DNA from 3 places in the Alkalihalophilus pseudofirmus genome. Region 2 is predicted to be linked to each of the others. Evidence: a T-box and tRNA genes for the amino acid it is inferred to sense, from the RefSeq annotation. Region 2 holds a T-box; the other regions hold tRNA genes.

Region 1 (7,258 bases), 1.2 Mb from region 2:
AAGCCCCCTACATGCCGATTCTACCCTACCTGCTCTCATTATGGTATTGAATCCATAAAACGCTTTGGGGCCTTTAAGGGAAGTTGGTTAACAATTAAACGCCTAAGTAAATGTCATCCTTTTCACCCTGGCGGAATTGATTTAGTGCCTGAAAAAGAAAACGAAAAAGAGACGAGAAACAGCTAGCTATACCCATCAGGGAATAGCTAGCTGTTTTATTTTCATTTCATGTTGGCTTATCTATTTACTCTATACTTGCTGTTAAGCGCCCATCTGACCTATAGGCATAAATGGTATATCCTGAGGATGCACCACTCGAACATCTAAACAAGAAGCTGCCCTATAATGGACAGCTTCTTCTATGTAGTGCGGGTGAAGGGAGTCGAACCCCCACGTCATAAGACACTAGATCCTAAGTCTAGCGCGTCTGCCAATTCCGCCACACCCGCGTATGAAAATGGTGAGCCATGAAGGACTCGAACCTTCGACCCTCTGATTAAAAGTCAGATGCTCTACCAACTGAGCTAATGGCTCAAACTAAATGGTGACCCGTACGGGATTCGAACCCGTGTTACCGCCGTGAAAGGGCGGTGTCTTAACCGCTTGACCAACGGGCCATTCATAAAAGTGGCGGAGAAGGAGGGATTTGAACCCTCGCGCCGCTTGCGCGACCTACACCCTTAGCAGGGGCGCCCCTTCAGCCACTTGGGTACTTCTCCATGGCTCCACAGGTAGGACTCGAACCTACGACCGATCGGTTAACAGCCGATTGCTCTACCACTGAGCTACTGTGGAATGGTGGGCCTGAGTGGACTCGAACCACCGACCTCACGCTTATCAGGCGTGCGCTCTAACCAGCTGAGCTACAGGCCCATGGAAAAATGGAAAAGCGGGTGATGAGAATCGAACTCACATCATCAGCTTGGAAGGCTGAGGTTTTACCACTAAACTACACCCGCATATTAAAATAATCGTTGCTTTATTCAGCTCTCGCCAAATACTATGTCTCTTCCTCTTCTAGCAACTCAAGAAGTTAAATGTGTCGAGACAACTCGCAGATAATACATAGTAGTATTGCTCGTGGCTGAGGTTTTACCACTAAACTACACCCGCATATAAAGTAAATAAATGGTGCGCCCTGAGAGATTCGAACTCCCGACCTTTTGATTCGTAGTCAAACACTCTATCCAGCTGAGCTAAGGGCGCAAATATAAAAGCGGAAGACGAGATTCGAACTCGCGACCCCCACCTTGGCAAGGTGGTGTTCTACCACTGAACTACTTCCGCAAAAATGGCTGGGCTAGCAGGATTCGAACCTACGCATGACGGAATCAAAATCCGTTGCCTTACCGCTTGGCGATAGCCCAAAACTAAAAATGGGGCGACTGATGGGAATCGAACCCACGAATGCCGGAATCACAATCCGGTGCGTTAACCACTTCGCCACAATCGCCACCTTAGTAATAAATGGTGGAGGGGGACGGATTCGAACCGCCGAACCCTGAGGGAGCGGATTTACAGTCCGCCGCGTTTAGCCACTTCGCTACCCCTCCACTATACTGTTTTTAAATGGCGGTCCGGACGGGACTCGAACCCGCGACCTCCTGCGTGACAGGCAGGCATTCTAACCAACTGAACTACCGGACCATTTTGGTTGCGGGGGAAGGATTTGAACCTCCGACCTTCGGGTTATGAGCCCGACGAGCTACCGAACTGCTCCACCCCGCGTCGTTTTAAAGTAGTATTTACTATTTAAGAAAATATGGCGGAGGAAGAGGGATTCGAACCCCCGCGCGGTTTAACCCGCCTGTCGGTTTTCAAGACCGATCCCTTCAGCCGGACTTGGGTATTCCTCCGCGATATATGGTGGAGCCTAGCGGGATCGAACCGCTGACCTCCTGCGTGCAAGGCAGGCGCTCTCCCAGCTGAGCTAAGGCCCCATATGTAATGCGATAAAAAGAGATTACCTTTTCTATCGTTGTTTTTTCGCTCACCAGCGACGTTTAATAATGTACCATGAATCGCAATAAAAATACAAGCCTTTTTTGAAAAAAAGTTATATTTTTTTAAAAAGGCTTGTAACTTAAGGTATTCGCCCTATTGCAGAGAGCCAATCATTTGAAACATAGGAAGCATAATAGCAAGGAATAAAATAAAAATAAAAGCTCCAATTAAAATAAAAATAAAAGGTTGTAAGTAATCCATCACTTTGGTTAACTTCTCTTCTAATTCTGAGTAAATCAATGTACTGAAATTTTCTAGATCTTCTCCTAAGTAGCCCGTCCTCTCTCCATTCTCGATGACAAAACTTAATTCTTTTATAAAATAATCTTTTTCTTTTACTAAAAGATAAAATGGTGTGCCAAGTTGCAGTTCAGACTTGATTTTAATCACTTCTTGCTGGAAAAATGGCAGATGATTTTGTTTTTCGAACAGAGATAATGCTTGTTGAAGGGAGGTTCCTGAGAGAAGAAGACGTCCTATTTGAAGGGAGAAAAAATAGGTGCTTAATTGTTTTACGATCTGATTGACAAAGGGAGTGTTTAATAAAAACTTCATTCTTCTACTTGGCGGCCATCTTTTCTTAAACAGAAATATATAGAACAAAGAAAACACTGTTAAAAGGATTGTTGCTGCTCCTATGTACGGGATAGCTGTTAGAGAATGCAGAACAATAGTAGTTAACAGCGGAGGGTCCCCCTGCATTGTTTCAAATAAAGAATTGAAATGAGGAACAACAAACAAATGGAGTACAATTAGAACGACGAAACAAATCCAGACAAGCATTACTGGGTACCTCAACAGCTTATACATTTGATGTTTCGTAACCTGCCGCTTTTCTAATAATGTTCCAGCTTGTATAAATCCATCACTTATCTGTCCATGATATTGATAAAAATAAAGAAATGAAATCACATCTCTTGGGACCGGCAATTGAGAGAAAGACTGATGAATTTCTTGACCATTCTTAAGAGATGCCTGCACTTGTGTGAGGGGGACCGAAACTTCTTTTGGAAGATGTATAAGCATAAATGATAAGGCGTGGTCCATAGAATATCCTTGCTTTAACAACTTCCCTAAAAGTTTAAATGATCTTGCATACACCATTTGCTGATTACCGTTAAAAATAGATGTTTGCTTATAAGTAACCCGATCATTCACCCCTCCCCACCCCTTTCACACTCGTTTGTATAACCCAGAGCCCAAGCCTTTCTTAGTTGGTTTTCTAAAGTATTTGTCTCTCTTGTTAAACCCTTGTTCACCATCTTTCTAATTTGCTCGTTATGATCAAACGTATAGAGGGAACCACGATTATAGATAGGCATGTGATTAAAAGACTCTGCTTCCATTCTTACCTTGCTTTGACGATTAACTAAACACTGACAGATGACTGCCTGTAATCCTTCACATACATCTTGTTTAGACACACCAAATTCCAACATCCTTAATACGGCTGAGTAATTATTATTTGCATGCACAGTCGCAAAAACAAGATGTCCTGTCAAAGCTGCTCGAATGGCTAATTTAGCCGTTTTTTCATCTCGGATTTCTCCAATCATAATGACATCTGGATCATGTCTTAAAGCTGCCTTCAACCCAATATCAAAGGTAATACCTGCCTTATCATTTGTTTCAATTTGTATAAGATAATCAAGAGTTCTTTCAACGGGATCTTCGATGGTAATAATTTTTTTGGAAGAGGTATAGAGGATTTCTTCTAAACATGCGTATAAAGTGGTTGTTTTACCAGAGCCAGTTGGTCCTGAAATTAAACACAGTCCTTGCCGGAGAGTAGTGATATATTGGAGTTGTTGAACATTCGATGAAAGGATCGGGAGATGTATTAATTCTTTTTTTCGCTTTTGAGGTAATAGCCGCACAGCTAAACTTTCTTTAGAACGTGTAGGGAGGGTTGATAGTCTGAGATCAATTTTTTCTTTTTTTACAACAATTGTCATCGCATTACTTTGAGGAAACCGCCTTTCTCCTATATCCATGCCACAATGATACTTTAAGTGCCCAAGCACTCTCTCACCTAACATAAGAGGAATCGATTTATAATCGTACAAGGTACCATTCATTCTAAACTGAATGAGCCATTCACGTTCTAGAGGGACTAAATGGATGTCGGTGGCATGTACACTTACTGCTTCTTCAAACATGGCCATACTTATTTTTTCTACATCATACAAATCTCTCTCTCCTCTCGATTTAAAAGATCAATGTAAAAAGAATAATTATAAGGAACGTCATTCAAAGGTGATTCAATATGATTATTCTTTCGATAAGAACGGTTATTCGATATTTTTTCAAAAAATCCTGCAATAAAAATGAATAAACGAACAAAATCAGGTTACTCTATAAGTACAGAGCGATGGGCTATAGCCAAGTGGTAAGGCACCGGACTTTGACTCCGTTATTCGCTGGTTCGAATCCAGCTAGCCCAGTATATCTAAGAAGTGGACATGAAGCATTCATGTCCACTTTTTTATCATTTGTTCATGACTTATGCATAGGTTTGTATAGAACAACCTTATAATTGCAGGTGGTGACAATGAATATTTTACATGAATTTAAAGAATTTGCTGTTCGTGGAAATGTGATTGATATGAGTGTTGGGGTCATTATCGGCACGACATTTGCAAAAATTGTAGAATCTTTTGTTGAAGATGTGATCATGCCTCCCTTTAGTGTGCTGTTCGGACAAGTTGATTTTTCTAATCTATACCTTAATTTATCGGACCGTCGCTTTAATTCATTCGCCGAGGCTGAAGCTGCCGGAATTCCCATGCTTAAATATGGTATGTTCTTAAATCACATTGTTCACTTTGCCATCGTAGCTTTCATCTTATTTTTATTTGTCAGGCAGATGAACAGAATCAGAAGGCCGGATGAAGATCCGTTAATCGATATGAAAACAAAATTATGTTCTTATTGTTTCAAATCCATTGCCTATAAAGCACGCAGGTGCCCACACTGCACATCAAATTTAATTCAACGTTCAAACAGGGAAAATGCCGAAAACTTAAATATTTCTAATCCAACACATACTCTCCCATTAAAAACAGTTATTAAAAAGCGTTCAAAATAATAAGCGTTCAAAATCTTGATGATTTTGAACGCTTCCCTTTTGATTTTTTTGTTTTAATTAACGTTTGTGAAGGCTGCTTCCGTATCCATTTGATGTATTTTTTTATTTGCTCATCATCTTTTAAACGTGGGATTGTATCAAGCCGAATAGCAAGTTCTACATTTGTATAGAGTGCATGTATTTGTTTATGACAAGGGATGCACAGCAATGCCTTTTCTAAATGTGCTCCCCCCTCCTCCCTTGGAGTCAGGTGATGAACCGTAAGCTGCACGTTGTCTCTCTCACACAGTTCACATGTACCTACTCTTTGTTTTTTCAAAAGTTCATTCTCCTTTTTTATATAATCTACTCAATTTAACCTACTCAATTTAATCTACTCAATCAGTGTAGTATTCTATTCCCAGCTTAATACTCTATAAACCGCCGTCTTCTTTCATTTGTCTATATTGGATATATGCGATAAAGATAAAATTCAGCCCAACAAGAGAAGCGATAAACGCACCAAACAAAAACTCCTGATTCAAAAGCCAATGATACCCAAACAATAAAATAGATAACAAGGTGACAATTACTCCTGCTGAAAAGAATGCAATCATTTAAATTCCTCCTTTTAATAACTTATTTTCCTTTATGAAAAAAAGTCCAACTCTCCTCTTAAATCTGCTAGGATAGAAAAGTGGTTTACAACGTGAAACAAAATGTAACGACAGTATAAATAAATCAACATGATTGAATTTGGTTAATGAAGTAAGGAGGCTTTGATGTGAAAACAGCCTTATATAAACAAAAAGTCATTCAGCTGTCTTCAATCGAACGCAGCCAATGGCAACAAATGTATAATGCTAGTATTCGACAAGAACTAACTTGTATGCATTGCGGGGAGCCTTTGCGCATCAACATCGGCATTCATGAGGCACCCTTTTTTATTCACCCGCCTACTTCTCTTGATTGTCTTAAAGAAGTAGCAGCCTATGAGCGAGAGGCTCAAAAAAAACAAAGCGATCGTACAGAAACAGCTTCTCTCAACGGTTTTAAAATGCCTGTCAGAAGAGAGATCTCTTCTTCTGGCAATGAATCATCTGCAACAGACCAGTGGAAACCGCCAGAACCAATAAAAGCCATTCCTACTTTCACTGCTCACCATAAGAGCGGCTATGAAGAATACACAGGTTACAGAGCGATCCTTAAAGAACAAGGTATTTTATTAGATGATCAGCAATGGAATGCTGCTACTACAACGGAAGGACCGCTGCTTATTTTAGCCGGAGCAGGAAGCGGTAAAACCAGAGTACTAACAACTAGAGCTGCCTATATGCTTACAGAGAAAAATTATTCACCAAAACAAATGATATTAGTCACTTTTACAGCAAAAGCAGCAAAAGAAATGAAAGAAAGAATGACAATTTATCCTGGGGTCACAAAAGGTGCCCTTCAACAGTTAGTAGTTGGAACCTTTCATAGCATCTTTTACAGAATGCTCATGCATTATGACTTTGAAAAATGGAACAGCCAGCATTTATTAAAATGGGATTGGCAAAAAGACCAGATGTTAAAAGAGGCTGGCCGAGAGATCGACTTAGATGAAAAGGAATTTGCATATGACCAGGCACTAACTCAGATAAGCTGGTGGAAAAATCATATGCAAAACCCCAACGAAATTAAGCCTAAAGATATATGGGAAGAGCGCGCGGCTTACTTATATAAGCGTTATGAACAAATGCGGACCAGTAAACGTTTGTTTGATTTTGATGATATGCTGTTAGGCTGCTATGATCTCTTAACAACAAATCAAGCATTGCTTGAACGCTACCAAGAACGCTTTGCCTATGTCTCTATTGATGAGTTCCAAGACATTAATAAGGTGCAGGTTGAATTAATTACTTTACTTACAGAAACTAAGCGGAACCTTTGTGTGGTAGGAGATGATGATCAATCAATCTATGCCTTTCGCGGGAGCAATCCTGATTATATTCTCAATTTCAAAAGCGATTACCCTGAAGCAAAAGTATGTGTTCTCGATCAAAATTACCGTTCTACCCATCCCATTGTTGAATCAGCTAATAATGTCATTACAACTAATAAAACTCGCTTTAATAAACAGCTCCATGCCCAGCACACCGATGAAAATGCACCTGTTCTCTTTTTCCCTTATGACGAGGAAGAGGA
Region 2 (7,258 bases):
CGCTGATTCGACAAATGAAAAAGAGATTATTCGACAAAAGTTGCGTGACTCTGGCACTTACTTTCGACAAATGGAGTCGATTTCGACAAGAACTTTGTCGAATTGGTTAAATGGTCGTGAGATAGCAGGAGTGGATGGGTCTGTAAATCAAACAAAAGGACAACCACCGCATCTTCTTTATTTATTCCAAGCATTAGCGAAAACCATCTCAGGATATGAATGCAGAGAGTCAGATGTCTACACTCCTTTGCTTGATACAAAAGAAGAGATTGAACAGGAGAAGCAGCCAATTAAATGGCGGTCTCATTTATTAGCTAAAATTGAACTTGAGGTGGCTAAGAGATTAATAGAAGAAAAGGATGTAGGATTCCTTATGATGGACGGGGCCCTATATCATTATAGGATTGATGCTCCGGAAGAATGGGAAAGTTTACGGCTTCTTGCTTTAGAGAAAGACGTGCTCCTTGTTGGGGTATCAGAGGAAATTACGACAGAAAATTTGATTAAGCTGCCAGCTTTCAAAGATCATGCTAGAAAACCTCATACGTATGACCGTGATTTGTTGTTTGGTAAACTTAATCGAGGCGAGATGATTCATTTAGAAGACATTCAACAAAAGGCAGGCTTGTCATCATCATGGATGCGCCCTAGCTCAGCACCTAGTATTACAGGATTTGACCTCTTAATTGAGCAGTCTGAGAAACGCGATCTTGTCTCTGATCTCCTCTACACCCTTACCCCAAAGGACGGGAGAGGCATCCCTTTTTGGCTGGATCATGTCGATCGGGATGTTCGAGTGACAGACCGCCTAGTAGAAGCGTTAGTTGAGCAATACATTGACCCGGAAATTAAACAACGTTTGTTTATACAAAAACGTCAAGACAGACCTTATTAAGGAGGAAGAAAAATGCAAATTGTAGGGGTTACGACTCAGCATGAAGTATATGTTGCATCCAAAGAGCATAAGTTCCGGATGAATGAAATGGTTGTGATAGAAGATCAGTCATTAAAAAACCCTAAAGGAGAAGTAGTCGAAACCTTCTCCTATAACCGTTATATTCCAATGGGATTTGATAAGGGAATTGTCGATGATCAAGTACTGAAAACGTTAGAGCATATTGGATATGATATTGGAGCTGATGATATTCATCTAGCAAAGGTGCGTCTTTTTGAAGAGGCGCCGCAGCCTATTCAGACTGGGGCCAGAATCAGGCATCCAGAGTTTCATGAAATAGAATCGCTGCTTGTACAATCTAATCCGAAAGATGGGATGGTGCTTGGGGAAGTGAAATCAACGGATTTTATTGCACCCAGTCTGCCAGATTCCTTAAACGGGCTGTTACATATTCAAGAAGAAGATAATCTTCGTCCTCAAAACGGTGTTCCGTTTATCTTTGATATTCGTGCAATGCAGCAATACCCTCATATTGGGGTATTTGGCGGTTCTGGCTCGGGTAAGTCATTTGGCCTGCGTGTAATGCTTGAGGAATTGATGAAACTTCAAATTCCAACGATCGTATTTGACCCCCATTTCGAAATGAATTTTGCTGCTGCAGCGAGCGGAATAGATGATGCCCCGTCTTATCATGAACGCTATACGGTGGTGCAGATTGGCCGTGATGTCGGGGTTGACTTTTCAGCTTTATCAACGAGAGATGTAGAGAGGCTTCTTCAAGCAGCGGGATCTCTTAGTGAATCTATGGTCAATGTCATTCAAACGATTCACAAGCGTAAAGACAGCTATCAGTCTTTCAGTGATCGTGTCGCCAATTTGGCAGAAGCGCTTGAGCTTGGCAAACAAAAAGTAGAGGGCTTCCTTCATGATGGGGGAATGTCACGCGAGGAAATTTCGAAATACGCGACATTCAAAAAGCTGTTAGATCAATTTGGCAGTCTGCCGCTAGCATCAGTTAAAGGGATTCAGTGGCGGGTGAGTCGCTTAAATCAAGCAGGTTTATTCCAGCAAAATATTCGAGCGATTGAACAAGGCATTCATGCAGGACGGCTTGTTGTAGTCCAAGGTGCTGTATGGCTTCTGCAAGTTTTCTCAAGCTATGTGATTGGCTCGCTTTACGGAAAGCGGCGCACTTATAAAGATGCGAAGCTTCAGCAGCAGCAAGGGGAGTTTTTCCCCCCATTTGTCGTTGTAACTGATGAGGCACATAACTTCGCTCCAAAAGGCTACGATGCCCCAGCAAAATCAGTCTTAAAAGAAATTGCTCAAGAGGGCAGGAAGTATGGAGTGTTTCTAATTTTTGCTACTCAAAGACCAACGCTGCTTGATGAAACGATTACAGCGCAGTTGAACTCGAAATTCGTATTCAGAACGGTCAGAGGGACAGATATACAGACGATAAAAGAAGAAACAGACTTAACTCATGATGAAGGAAAACGCCTGCCGTATTTGCGAAGTGGTGATGTATTCGTATCCTCCGCCATCATTGGAAGGACAATGGCTGTGCGGATAAGGTTAGCCCATTCTGCCAGCCCGCATACACTAAACCCATTTGATGAATTAAGACAAATGACCGAAGCTGGAGATGAAGCGATTCTTACCGCTCTAAAGCCACATCTTCCGATCGCTGAGATGAGTATAATGAAGGAACTCGACACATTAAATAAAGAAGCACAAAAAAGCTGGGACGTTCAATCGTGGAAGCAAGAGCTTGAACGCCTGTGTCAGCAAGGAAAATTAACAAAACAAAAGACCCCTTTTGCTACGCTTTATGATCGCTCTTGACAGCAGTCTCTTTAGTTCGGTATATTTTGGATAGATTCTTGGGATAATTGAAATAAATACAATGTATATTTATGATCCAATGACGGGATAAGTACATGTATGACCTATTTGACAGAGAGCCGGAGGAGCTGAGAACCGGTAGTAGGCTGCATCGAAAATGGTCCTTGAGGAATCATCCTTGAGCAATGAAGGTATGTGAGGGGATGACGTAGCTGGCGTTAACAGGGAAGTCATAGACTTCATGAGCCTTTCTGCTGTGAAGAGAAAGGGAATGTTGGGTGGTACCACGTGAGATATGCTCTCGTCCCGATTTTAGGATGAGGGCTTTTTGTATTGTTTAAAAACCTATTGTTTAATACCAAGTGGGAGGATTCTTTTTATGAGCGAGAACAAAACATTCTATTTAACAACACCAATTTACTACCCAAGTGCAAAATTACATATCGGACATGCCTATACGACCGTTGCAGGGGATGCGATGGCTCGTTATAAGCGATTACGTGGATATGATGTCCGTTATTTAACAGGAACAGATGAGCATGGTCAAAAAATTGAACAAAAAGCAGCTGAAAAGGGTCTGACACCGCAGCAGTTTGTTGATGAGATTGTCGCTGATATTCAGTCATTATGGAAAAAACTCGATATTTCCTATGATGATTTTATTCGTACAACAGAAGACCGTCATAAAAAAGTCGTTCAAACGATCTTTGAACGCTTGCTTGAACAAGGGGATATATACCTAGATGAATATGAAGGCTGGTATTCTATTCCTGATGAAACGTTCTACACAGAGCTTCAGCTTGTAGACCCTGTTCGTGATGAAGATGGTAAAATCATTGGCGGAAAAAGCCCTGACAGCGGACATCCGGTAGAGAAGGTCCGTGAACAGTCTTATTTCTTCAAGATGAGCAAGTATGCTGATCGCCTATTGAAGTTTTACGAAGAAAACCCGACGTTTATTCAGCCGGAATCACGTCGTAATGAAATGATTAATAACTTTATCAAGCCCGGACTTGAAGACTTAGCGGTTTCACGTACATCATTTAAATGGGGCGTACAAGTGCCAAGCAACCCTGAGCATGTAGTATACGTATGGATTGACGCTCTTTCTAACTACATTACTGCTCTTGGTTATGGACAAGATAATGATGAGTTCTATCAAAAATATTGGCCGGCAAATGTTCATTTAGTAGGGAAAGAAATTGTTCGCTTCCACACGATTTATTGGCCGATCATGTTAATGGCCCTCGACCTGCCGCTGCCAAAGAAAGTATTTGCTCATGGCTGGCTTCTAATGAAGGACGGCAAGATGTCAAAATCAAAAGGAAATGTCGTTGATCCAGAAACATTAATTGACCGCTACGGCTTAGATGCTCTGCGTTACTACTTATTACGTGAAGTACCTTTTGGTTCTGATGGAGTATTCACGCCAGAAGGGTTTGTTGAGCGAGTGAATTACGACTTAGCGAATGACCTTGGTAACTTGCTAAATCGTACTGTAGCGATGATTAATAAATATTTTAATAGTTCGATTCCAACATATGTGAAAGATGCGACACCATTTGATGCGGATCTCTTAGATCTAGTCAACGCAACAGTTACAAAAGTAGAAAATGCGATGGAAGAAATGGAATTCTCCGTTGCGCTTACAGCGATTTGGCAGCTAGTAAGCCGTACAAATAAATATATTGATGAAACACAGCCTTGGATGCTTGCTAAGGACGATTCTAAAAAAGAGGAATTAGGATCTGTCATGTATCATTTAGCAGAATCGCTTCGCTATATATCTGTCCTCATTCAGCCATTCTTAACGGAGACGCCGAAGAAGGTTTGGGAGCAGCTTGGTTTAGGAGAAGAAGTGACAACATGGGAATCTCTAAGTGAGTTTGCACAAATTCCAGCTGGCGTTACCGTTCAAAAAGGAAAGCCTATCTTCCCGCGCTTAGAGGTAGCTGAAGAAGTAGCCTATATTGTAGAAAAAATGGGCGGCGCAAAAGCTAGTGAGGAACCAAAAGAAGATAAGAAACAAGAGAAAAAAGAAGAGGTACCTGAAGTCGATGAAATTACAATCGACGACTTTACAAAGGTTGAGCTTCGTGTGGCAGAAGTTTTAGAAGCAGAACCAGTAAAAGGAGCAGACCGACTGCTTAAAATTCAGCTTGATCTCGGATATGAGAAGCGTCAAGTGGTATCAGGTATAGCGAAATATTATTCTCCAGACGAATTAGTAGGGAAAAAAGTGATCTGTGTAACCAACTTGAAGCCTGTTAAACTTCGCGGAGAACTGTCACAAGGTATGATTTTAGCCGGTTCAAAAGGGAAGAAACTACAATTAGCTACGATTGATGGCAGTCTGCCGAATGGGGCACAAGTGAAGTAATCAAATGAAGTCAAAAGGAGAAGAGACATGCTTCTCCTTTTGCTATTTATTTTACTAATATAATTTACTAGGAGGCAGTGTAAAGATGTTATTTGATACACATGTACACTTAAATGCTGATCAGTTTGAAGATGATGTAGAAGAGGTAATCAACCGGGCTAAAGAAGCCGGGGTAAGTGAAATGGTCGTTGTCGGATTTGACGAAAAAACAATTAATCGCGCGCTCGAGTTAATAGAAAAATACGATATGTTATATGCTGCTGTTGGCTGGCACCCTGTTGATGCAATTGATATGAAAGATGAACACTTAGTTTGGCTAGAAGAGCTTGCTGCACATCCGAAAGTCGTCGCACTAGGTGAGATGGGACTAGATTATCATTGGGACAAATCTCCAAAAGAAGTTCAAAAAGAGGTATTTAGAAAACAAATTCAGCTGGCTAAGAAGGTTAAGCTGCCGATTGTCATTCATAATCGTGAAGCAGATCAGGATATTGTCGATATTCTTGAAGAAGAAAAGGCAGAAGAAGTCGGCGGCATCATGCATTGCTTTGGAGGAAGTGTCGAGATTGCCGAACGATGCCTAAAGATGAATTTCTATATTTCACTTGGGGGACCCGTTACTTTTAAAAATGCAAAAAGGCCCAAAGAGGTAGCTAAGCATATTCCGATGGACCGTTTACTAATCGAAACAGACTGTCCGTATCTTGCCCCGCATCCATACAGAGGTAAACGTAATGAGCCGGCGTATGTGAAGCTTGTTGCCGAAGAAATTGCCGGGCTAAAAGAGGTAAATGTGGACGAGGTGGCGAATACAACTCGTGAGAATGCAAAAAGACTTTTTGGCATAAATCGATAGCAGGTTTTGTCGCTATGTGACGGGGCTTGTCTATAAACTTTTTCATTCGTTTTTGTTCTACACGACAAAGGACTCGCATAGAGTGGACGTGTCGAGAAGTTAGGGTTTTCTTAGCCGCATTTTTCATGGATAATAAAGTCGATGCGGCAAGATGCCCAAATTTAGTCAGTTGACAAAAAGGAGGTACAGTGTTTATAATTCGGACGTTGAGAAGGAGGAATGGATGACATGGAAGCGAATATACGCAGGTTTCTTCCAGGGAATGGTTCTCTGATGAAACTAGTCATCTCCGTCATAAGTCTCATTCTCTTCGTTGGCGTGGTAATTTACGCTGTATACGAGACGACGAAGGCAACAGTAACGGTTATGGTTGATGAAGAAGAAGTAACCGTTCAAACACATGCATCAACTGTTGCTGAATTGATGATGGAGCAGGAATGGGATGTTAACGAATATGATCATATCGAACCATCGCTTGATACAGAGATTGATGGGAATATGCTTGTAACGTGGCAGCCTGCAAAGCAAGTAGCTATAACAATTGATGGTCAAGAGCAAGACGTGTGGACGACTGCTGATACGATTGAGGAGCTTTTACACGAACTAGATATTGCCTATACAGATCATGATAATATTGAACCAGCAGTTACTACAGAAATTTCAGAGGATTTAGCTGTAAACTATGAATCTGCCTTTCAAGTTGAGCTTACTAGTGACGGTGAACAACAAGAATTTTGGACAACTTCGACGACTGTCGCTGACTTTTTAGAAAGAGAGAATGTTACATTAGGAGAGCTTGACCGAGTCGAACCTGCGTTAGAAGAACGCATAGACGAAGCAACAGACATCCGAGTGATTCGTGTAGAAAAAGTCACCGATGTTGTGGAAGAAACCGTTGCATTTGGGACGGTTACCAAACGAGATGAAGACCTTGAAAATGGAAAAGAAAAAGTAGTGAATGCTGGTGAAGAAGGCCAGGTTAATAAGCATTATGAAGTGGTGCTAGAAGACGGGGAAGAAATTTCTCGTGAGCTAGTTAAAACGGAAACCGTAAAGGAAAGCCAAGATCGTGTAGTTGCAGTAGGTACACGTCCGGCTGCGCCTAGTGTTTCCCGTGGTTCAAGCCCTAGCCCTAGTACAAATACGAATAACTCATCAGGCGGCCAATCGTCTGGCGGATCATCTGAAGCTAGCAGCGGACGCACGATGACTGTGACAGCAACTGCTTATACAGCTTCATGCAGCGGGTGCAGCGGTGTGACAGCAACTGGAATTAATTTGA
Region 3 (7,258 bases), 580 kb from region 2:
TACAAAGGGTTTATTAAAGCCTTCGTCATTAATCCCCGTTGCCCTGATCATTGCACGATTTGGGGCACGATTTATATCGTTAAAAACTGAACTACGGCTTTTTGAAATATTTTTACTCATTTGAACACATTCTCCTTCATCTTTATAATTTTAAAATAAAATGTATAGCTAGATTATTCTAACTAAAAACAAGTTAAAGCATCTCGTTGATCCATCTTGGTAAACAACTGTGCACAGGTTTTGTCTATTGCAAACTTCCACTTCCAAGTAAACTATAAGTTTACTTTAATTAGAAAAAAACAACCCCTCAACTTAAAAATCCTGAAGCTCTGTATAATTTTATCGAAATATAAAGAATATTAAAATATCATAATAACATACTTAAACAAAAAAAGCATTAATCCCTCTTTAGATCAATGCTTTTTTTAGAAAGTATGGATTCAATCTTTGCAGCTATTTAACAAATTTGTAGTTGGGGTATCTCCTAACAAGATAAGACGTAAAGAGCGTGTTCGTATCGGAAGTGTTCATCTTGTTCTTAAACTCTTAAATTCTTTCACAAAGTCACCCTGAAATGAAGATTATGCTGCACAGTTTAGGTTGATTATGTAGCAAAATATTGATTTTGTACTTGAGAAACCGTTCCTTAATGCTTAAAGTTATGGTTGCTGGTCTAAGATTTCTGAGATAGCAATCTCTAAAGAATTTATCAAATGCTTCGTCATCATTAATTTTCTTCTTAATCATTCGTAATTCATCAGCAGTTAATTATTTCGTTTTTCACTAACAGGCTCCAACGCACACGATTTTAAGTTATTTTGATCGTGTTACGAAAACAATAAAAAAAAGACCTCAACATAACGTTGAAGTCTTGGTATTAGTAGCTATTAAGTACCGGTGGTCGGGGTCGAACCGACACTCCAGAAGGAACACGATTTTGAGTCGTGCGCGTCTGCCAATTCCGCCACACCGGCAAATCAAAAAAAGATAAAAAAAAATAATGGTGCGCCCTGAGAGATTCGAACTCCCGACCTTTTGATTCGTAGTCAAACACTCTATCCAGCTGAGCTAAGGGCGCAATATATGGTGCCGAGGGCCGGACTTGAACCGGCACGGTAGTCACCTACCGCAGGATTTTAAGTCCTGTGTGTCTGCCAATTCCACCACCCCGGCACGGCAGAAAAATCATTGGAGGCGGCACCCGGATTTGAACCGGGGATAAGGGTTTTGCAGACCCGTGCCTTACCACTTGGCTATGCCGCCTCAATTTAAACAAAAAAATGGAGCGGAAGACGAGATTCGAACTCGCGACCCCCACCTTGGCAAGGTGGTGTTCTACCACTGAACTACTTCCGCAAAAAATGGCTGGGCTAGCAGGATTCGAACCTACGCATGACGGAATCAAAATCCGTTGCCTTACCGCTTGGCGATAGCCCAAAATTAAAAATGGGGCGACTGATGGGAATTGAACCCACGAATGCCGGAATCACAATCCGGTGCGTTAACCACTTCGCCACAATCGCCGTAATAATATATTGGCAGGGGCAGTAGGAATTGAACCCACACCGGAGGTTTTGGAGACCTCTGTTCTACCTTTAAACTATGCCCCTATGAAGATGGTGGAGGGGGACGGATTCGAACCGCCGAACCCTGAGGGAGCGGATTTACAGTCCGCCGCGTTTAGCCACTTCGCTACCCCTCCAAACAACAATACCTATAATACAATATCATCTATCAATTCGTCAATACTAAATTAATATAATTGATATATTAAGATGGTGGCTTGGGACGGAATCGAACCGCCGACACATGGATTTTCAGTCCATTGCTCTACCGACTGAGCTACCAAGCCTTATTTTTAAAATGGCGGTCCGGACGGGACTCGAACCCGCGACCTCCTGCGTGACAGGCAGGCATTCTAACCAACTGAACTACCGGACCATTTTGGTTGCGGGGGAAGGATTTGAACCTCCGACCTTCGGGTTATGAGCCCGACGAGCTACCGAACTGCTCCACCCCGCGTCGTTTTAAAGTAAACGGATGTTGTTTTTTCAAAGAAGAATACCTCTCCTCTAAAAGTTTTGCCAACGATGCTATCATGCGTCGAGGTTACTCGAAGTTTCTCATGATGTAGTGCTCGTTGCTCCACCCGCGTCGTTTTAAAAAGTAAATGAGTATGATATAAATGGTGGAGGATGACGGGCTCGAACCGCCGACCCCCTGCTTGTAAGGCAGGTGCTCTCCCAGCTGAGCTAATCCTCCATCGCAGAAATAATAGATATATAAATGGTGACCCGTACGGGATTCGAACCCGTGTTACCGCCGTGAAAGGGCGGTGTCTTAACCGCTTGACCAACGGGCCAACTAATAAGTATATGAAATCTTTGCTGGCGGAGAGCGAGGGATTCGAACCCTCGAGACGGTTTTACACCGCCTACACGATTTCCAATCGTGCTCCTTCGGCCAACTCGGACAGCTCTCCTAATTGGCTCCACAGGTAGGACTCGAACCTACGACCGATCGGTTAACAGCCGATTGCTCTACCACTGAGCTACTGTGGAATATTAAAGCCTGGCAACGTCCTACTCTCACAGGGGGAAGCCCCCAACTACCATCGGCGCAAAAGAGCTTAACGACCGTGTTCGGCATGGGAACGGGTGTGACCTCTTTGCTATCGCCACCAGACTATGATTCACTTTACAGTGAATGTTTGAGATGGTTCTCTCAAAACTAGATAATGTGTAAACATATGTCAAGAATAATTTGGATAAGTCCTCGACCGATTAGTATCTGTCAGCTCCACATGTCGCCATGCTTCCACACCAGACCTATCAACCTCATCATCTCTAAGGGGTCTTACTGGATTAACTCCATGGGAAATCTCATCTTGAGGGGGGCTTCATGCTTAGATGCTTTCAGCACTTATCCCGTCCACACGTAGCTACCCAGCGATGCTCCTGGCGGAACAACTGGTACACCAGCGGTGTGTCCATCCCGGTCCTCTCGTACTAAGGACAGCTCCTCTCAAATTTCCTACGCCCGCGACGGATAGGGACCGAACTGTCTCACGACGTTCTGAACCCAGCTCGCGTACCGCTTTAATGGGCGAACAGCCCAACCCTTGGGACCTACTTCAGCCCCAGGATGCGATGAGCCGACATCGAGGTGCCAAACCTCCCCGTCGATGTGGACTCTTGGGGGAGATAAGCCTGTTATCCCCAGGGTAGCTTTTATCCGTTGAGCGATGGCCCTTCCATGCGGAACCACCGGATCACTAAGCCCGACTTTCGTCCCTGCTCGACTTGTAGGTCTCGCAGTCAAGCTCCCTTTTGCCTTTGCACTCTACGAATGATTTCCAACCATTCTGAGGGAACCTTTGGGCGCCTCCGTTACTGTTTAGGAGGCGACCGCCCCAGTCAAACTGCCCACCTGACACTGTCCCTGAACCGGATCACGGCTCGAGGTTAGAATGTCAGCACAGTCAGGGTAGTATCCCACCGACGCCTCCATCGAAGCTGGCGCTCCGACTTCCAAGGCTCCTACCTATCCTGTACAAACTGTACCAACATCCAATATCAAGCTACAGTAAAGCTCCATGGGGTCTTTCCGTCCTGTCGCGGGTAACCTGCATCTTCACAGGTACTATAATTTCACCGGGTCTCTCGTTGAGACAGTATCCAAGTCGTTACACCATTCGTGCGGGTCGGAACTTACCCGACAAGGAATTTCGCTACCTTAGGACCGTTATAGTTACGGCCGCCGTTTACTGGGGCTTCAATTCAGAGCTTCTCCCGTAAGGGATAACCCCTCCTCTTAACCTTCCAGCACCGGGCAGGTGTCAGCCCCTATACTTCGCCTTGCGGCTTCGCAGAGACCTGTGTTTTTGCTAAACAGTCGCTTGGATCTTTTCACTGCGGCTCTCTCGGGCATACACCCTACCAGAGCACCCCTTCTCCCGAAGTTACGGGGTCATTTTGCCGAGTTCCTTAACGAGAGTTCTCCCGAGCGTCTTAGAATTCTCTTCTCGCCTACCTGTGTCGGTTTGCGGTACGGGCACCTCTCACCTCGCTAGAGGCTTTTCTTGGCAGTGGAGGATCAGGAACTTCGGTACTAAATTTCCCTCGCCATCACAACTCAGCCTTCGTGAGAAGCGGATTTGCCTACTTCTCAGCCTAATTGCTTGGACGCACATATCCATCAGTGCGCTTACCCTACCTTACTGCGTCCCCCCATTACTCAAACGGTGAGGAGGTGGTACAGGAATTTCAACCTGTTGTCCATCGCCTACGCTTTTCAGCCTCGGCTTAGGTCCCGACTTACCCTGAGCGGACGAGCCTTCCTCAGGAAACCTTGGGCTTTCGACGGAGGGGATTCTCACCCCTCTTTTCGCTACTCATACCGGCATTCTCACTTCTAAGCGCTCCACCAGTCCTCACGATCTGACTTCGCTGCACTTAGAACGCTCCCCTACCACTGACACCTAAGGTGTCAATCCATAGCTTCGGTGATACGTTTAGCCCCGGTACATTTTCGGCGCAGAGTCACTCGACCAGTGAGCTATTACGCACTCTTTAAATGGTGGCTGCTTCTAAGCCAACATCCTGGTTGTCTGGGCAACTCCACATCCTTTTCCACTTAACGTATACTTTGGGACCTTAGCTGATGGTCTGGGCTGTTTCCCTCTTGACTACGGATCTTAGCACTCGCAGTCTGACTCCCGAGTAAAAGTTTTTGGCATTCGGAGTTTGACTGAATTCGGTAATCCTGTGGGGACCCCTAGTCCAATCAGTGCTCTACCTCCAAAACTCTCAACCTCGAGGCTAGCCCTAAAGCTATTTCGGGGAGAACCAGCTATTTCCGAGTTCGATTGGCATTTCACCCCTACCCACACCTCATCCCCGCATTTTTCAACATGCGTGGGTTCGGGCCTCCATTCAGTGTTACCTGAACTTCACCCTGGACATGGGTAGATCACACGGTTTCGGGTCTACGACGGCGTACTCATTCGCCCTATTCAGACTCGCTTTCGCTACGGCTCCGCCTTATCAGCTTAACCTTGCACGACATCGTAACTCGCCGGTTCATTCTACAAAAGGCACGCTGTCACCCATTAACGGGCTCCAACTAGTTGTAGGCACACGGTTTCAGGATCTGTTTCACTCCCCTTCCGGGGTGCTTTTCACCTTTCCCTCACGGTACTGGTTCACTATCGGTCACTAGGGAGTATTTAGCCTTGGGAGATGGTCCTCCCGGATTCCGACGGGGTTTCACGTGTCCCGCCGTACTCAGGATCCACTCAGGAGGAAATAGAATTTCGACTACAGGGCTGTTACCTTGTGTCGCGGACCTTTCCAGATCGCTTCGCCTATCCTATTTCTTTGTAACTCCGTATAGAGTGTCCTACAACCCCAAGAGGCAAGCCTCTTGGTTTGGGCTGATACCGTTTCGCTCGCCGCTACTCAGGTAATCGCATTTGCTTTCTCTTCCTCTGGGTACTTAGATGTTTCAGTTCCCCAGGTCTGCCTCCTCATACCCTATGTATTCAGGTATGGGTACTATTCCATTACGAATAGTGGGTTCCCCCATTCGGATATCCTCGGATCAAAGCTCACTTACAGCTCCCCGAGGCGTTTCGCCGTTCGTCGCGTCCTTCTTCGGCTCCTAGTGCCAAGGCATTCACCGTGCGCCCTTTCTAACTTAACCAAAATTTAAAAAAGGTTGTTGAATTCTTGACATGCTCGTTCAATCTTCTCTATTAAAAGATACCGATGAACAAATATGTTTACATGGACTTCAGATAAACTTCGAATCTCTTCGTCTACTTCACAACTCGTGTTCTCACGTACCGATGTACGATCCGAGCACTCATTTGATCGTATCCTCGATCTTCTCGTTTCTCTTTGTCCGTTTTCATTATCTAGTTTTCAAAGAACCAAGTACTAACTCTTACTCAACTTGGTGAGAATTAGTATCTAATTGAAGGATAGTTCCTTCAAAACTGAACAAGGCTACTGACTTCATTTACATCATGTAACACTTCTCAGTTTTCGCTTCATGCAGCCTTGCGACGAGTAATCGCAGGAGCAAAAGCTTTTAATAGAGAGTTTTGTGTTCTCTCAAAACTGAACAAAAGATCCAAAGCGTATATGATCGTAAGATCATACATCGACTAGAGTTAAATACTCCATAGAAAGGAGGTGATCCAGCCGCACCTTCCGATACGGCTACCTTGTTACGACTTCACCCCAATCATCTGTCCCACCTTAGGCGGCTGGCTCCAAAAGGTTACCTCACCGACTTCGGGTGTTACAAACTCTCGTGGTGTGACGGGCGGTGTGTACAAGGCCCGGGAACGTATTCACCGCGGCATGCTGATCCGCGATTACTAGCAATTCCGGCTTCATGTAGGCGAGTTGCAGCCTACAATCCGAACTGAGAATGGCTTTATGGGATTCGCTCAACCTCGCGGTTTTGCAGCCCTTTGTACCATCCATTGTAGCACGTGTGTAGCCCAGGTCATAAGGGGCATGATGATTTGACGTCATCCCCACCTTCCTCCGGTTTGTCACCGGCAGTCACCTTAGAGTGCCCAACTGAATGCTGGCAACTAAGATCAAGGGTTGCGCTCGTTGCGGGACTTAACCCAACATCTCACGACACGAGCTGACGACAACCATGCACCACCTGTCACTTTGTCCCCCGAAGGGGAAAGCTCTATCTCTAGAGTGGTCAAAGGATGTCAAGACCTGGTAAGGTTCTTCGCGTTGCTTCGAATTAAACCACATGCTCCACTGCTTGTGCGGGCCCCCGTCAATTCCTTTGAGTTTCAACCTTGCGGTCGTACTCCCCAGGCGGAGTGCTTAATGTGTTAACTTCGGCACTAAGGGCATCGAAACCCCTAACACCTAGCACTCATCGTTTACGGCGTGGACTACCAGGGTATCTAATCCTGTTTGCTCCCCACGCTTTCGCGCCTCAGCGTCAGTTACAGACCAGAGAGTCGCCTTCGCCACTGGTGTTCCTCCACATATCTACGCATTTCACCGCTACACGTGGAATTCCACTCTCCTCTTCTGTACTCAAGTCTCCCAGTTTCCAATGACCCTCCACGGTTGAGCCGTGGGCTTTCACATCAGACTTAAGAGACCGCCTGCGCGCGCTTTACGCCCAATAATTCCGGACAACGCTTGCCACCTACGTATTACCGCGGCTGCTGGCACGTAGTTAGCCGTGGCTTTCTGGTTAGGTACCGTCAAGG

Evidence for each region. The T-box of region 2 lies ahead of metG (methionine--tRNA ligase). A T-box ahead of a tRNA ligase gene usually reads a tRNA of that ligase, here a tRNA-Met.
Region 1: it encodes a tRNA-Met, which carries the amino acid that the T-box ahead of metG (methionine--tRNA ligase) is inferred to sense. The anticodon was not compared.
Region 3: it encodes a tRNA-Met, which carries the amino acid that the T-box ahead of metG (methionine--tRNA ligase) is inferred to sense. The anticodon was not compared.

The regions. Positions count from the first base shown of each region.
Region 1 is NZ_CP117835.1:2,887,259-2,894,516, forward strand. It holds gene yidD (membrane protein insertion efficiency factor YidD) at 1-186, shown strand, start outside; tRNA gene PQ478_RS15410 (tRNA-Leu) at 368-449, opposite strand; tRNA gene PQ478_RS15415 (tRNA-Lys) at 459-534, opposite strand; tRNA gene PQ478_RS15420 (tRNA-Glu) at 543-617, opposite strand; tRNA gene PQ478_RS15425 (tRNA-Ser) at 629-719, opposite strand; tRNA gene PQ478_RS15430 (tRNA-Asn) at 721-795, opposite strand; tRNA gene PQ478_RS15435 (tRNA-Ile) at 797-873, opposite strand; tRNA gene PQ478_RS15440 (tRNA-Gly) at 889-959, opposite strand; tRNA gene PQ478_RS15445 (tRNA-Arg) at 1,130-1,206, opposite strand; tRNA gene PQ478_RS15450 (tRNA-Gly) at 1,216-1,287, opposite strand; tRNA gene PQ478_RS15455 (tRNA-Gln) at 1,293-1,367, opposite strand; tRNA gene PQ478_RS15460 (tRNA-His) at 1,378-1,453, opposite strand; tRNA gene PQ478_RS15465 (tRNA-Tyr) at 1,469-1,553, opposite strand; tRNA gene PQ478_RS15470 (tRNA-Asp) at 1,571-1,647, opposite strand; tRNA gene PQ478_RS15475 (tRNA-Met) at 1,652-1,728, opposite strand; tRNA gene PQ478_RS15480 (tRNA-Ser) at 1,764-1,856, opposite strand; tRNA gene PQ478_RS15485 (tRNA-Ala) at 1,865-1,940, opposite strand; gene comGB (competence type IV pilus assembly protein ComGB) at 2,098-3,162, opposite strand; gene comGA (competence type IV pilus ATPase ComGA) at 3,159-4,193, opposite strand; tRNA gene PQ478_RS15500 (tRNA-Gln) at 4,377-4,448, shown strand; gene mscL (large conductance mechanosensitive channel protein MscL) at 4,556-5,092, shown strand; gene hlpB (HNH nuclease-like protein HlpB) at 5,100-5,411, opposite strand; gene PQ478_RS15515 (hypothetical protein) at 5,506-5,688, opposite strand; gene PQ478_RS15520 (ATP-dependent helicase) at 5,856-7,258, shown strand, end outside.
Region 2 is NZ_CP117835.1:47,542-54,799, forward strand. It holds gene PQ478_RS00225 (DNA double-strand break repair nuclease NurA) at 1-895, shown strand, start outside; gene PQ478_RS00230 (ATP-binding protein) at 908-2,740, shown strand; T-box leader at 2,811-3,052, shown strand; gene metG (methionine--tRNA ligase) at 3,120-5,120, shown strand; gene PQ478_RS00240 (TatD family hydrolase) at 5,206-5,976, shown strand; gene PQ478_RS00245 (G5 and 3D domain-containing protein) at 6,205-7,258, shown strand, end outside.
Region 3 is NZ_CP117835.1:631,614-638,871, reverse strand. It holds gene ilvD (dihydroxy-acid dehydratase) at 1-120, opposite strand, end outside; tRNA gene PQ478_RS03320 (tRNA-Leu) at 893-974, opposite strand; tRNA gene PQ478_RS03315 (tRNA-Arg) at 1,002-1,078, opposite strand; tRNA gene PQ478_RS03310 (tRNA-Leu) at 1,085-1,173, opposite strand; tRNA gene PQ478_RS03305 (tRNA-Cys) at 1,190-1,263, opposite strand; tRNA gene PQ478_RS03300 (tRNA-Gly) at 1,282-1,356, opposite strand; tRNA gene PQ478_RS03295 (tRNA-Gln) at 1,363-1,437, opposite strand; tRNA gene PQ478_RS03290 (tRNA-His) at 1,448-1,523, opposite strand; tRNA gene PQ478_RS03285 (tRNA-Trp) at 1,537-1,610, opposite strand; tRNA gene PQ478_RS03280 (tRNA-Tyr) at 1,618-1,702, opposite strand; tRNA gene PQ478_RS03275 (tRNA-Phe) at 1,777-1,852, opposite strand; tRNA gene PQ478_RS03270 (tRNA-Asp) at 1,865-1,941, opposite strand; tRNA gene PQ478_RS03265 (tRNA-Met) at 1,946-2,022, opposite strand; tRNA gene PQ478_RS03260 (tRNA-Val) at 2,187-2,262, opposite strand; tRNA gene PQ478_RS03255 (tRNA-Glu) at 2,288-2,362, opposite strand; tRNA gene PQ478_RS03250 (tRNA-Ser) at 2,389-2,482, opposite strand; tRNA gene PQ478_RS03245 (tRNA-Asn) at 2,487-2,561, opposite strand; rRNA gene rrf (5S ribosomal RNA) at 2,570-2,685, opposite strand; rRNA gene PQ478_RS03235 (23S ribosomal RNA) at 2,764-5,703, opposite strand; rRNA gene PQ478_RS03230 (16S ribosomal RNA) at 6,191-7,258, opposite strand, start outside.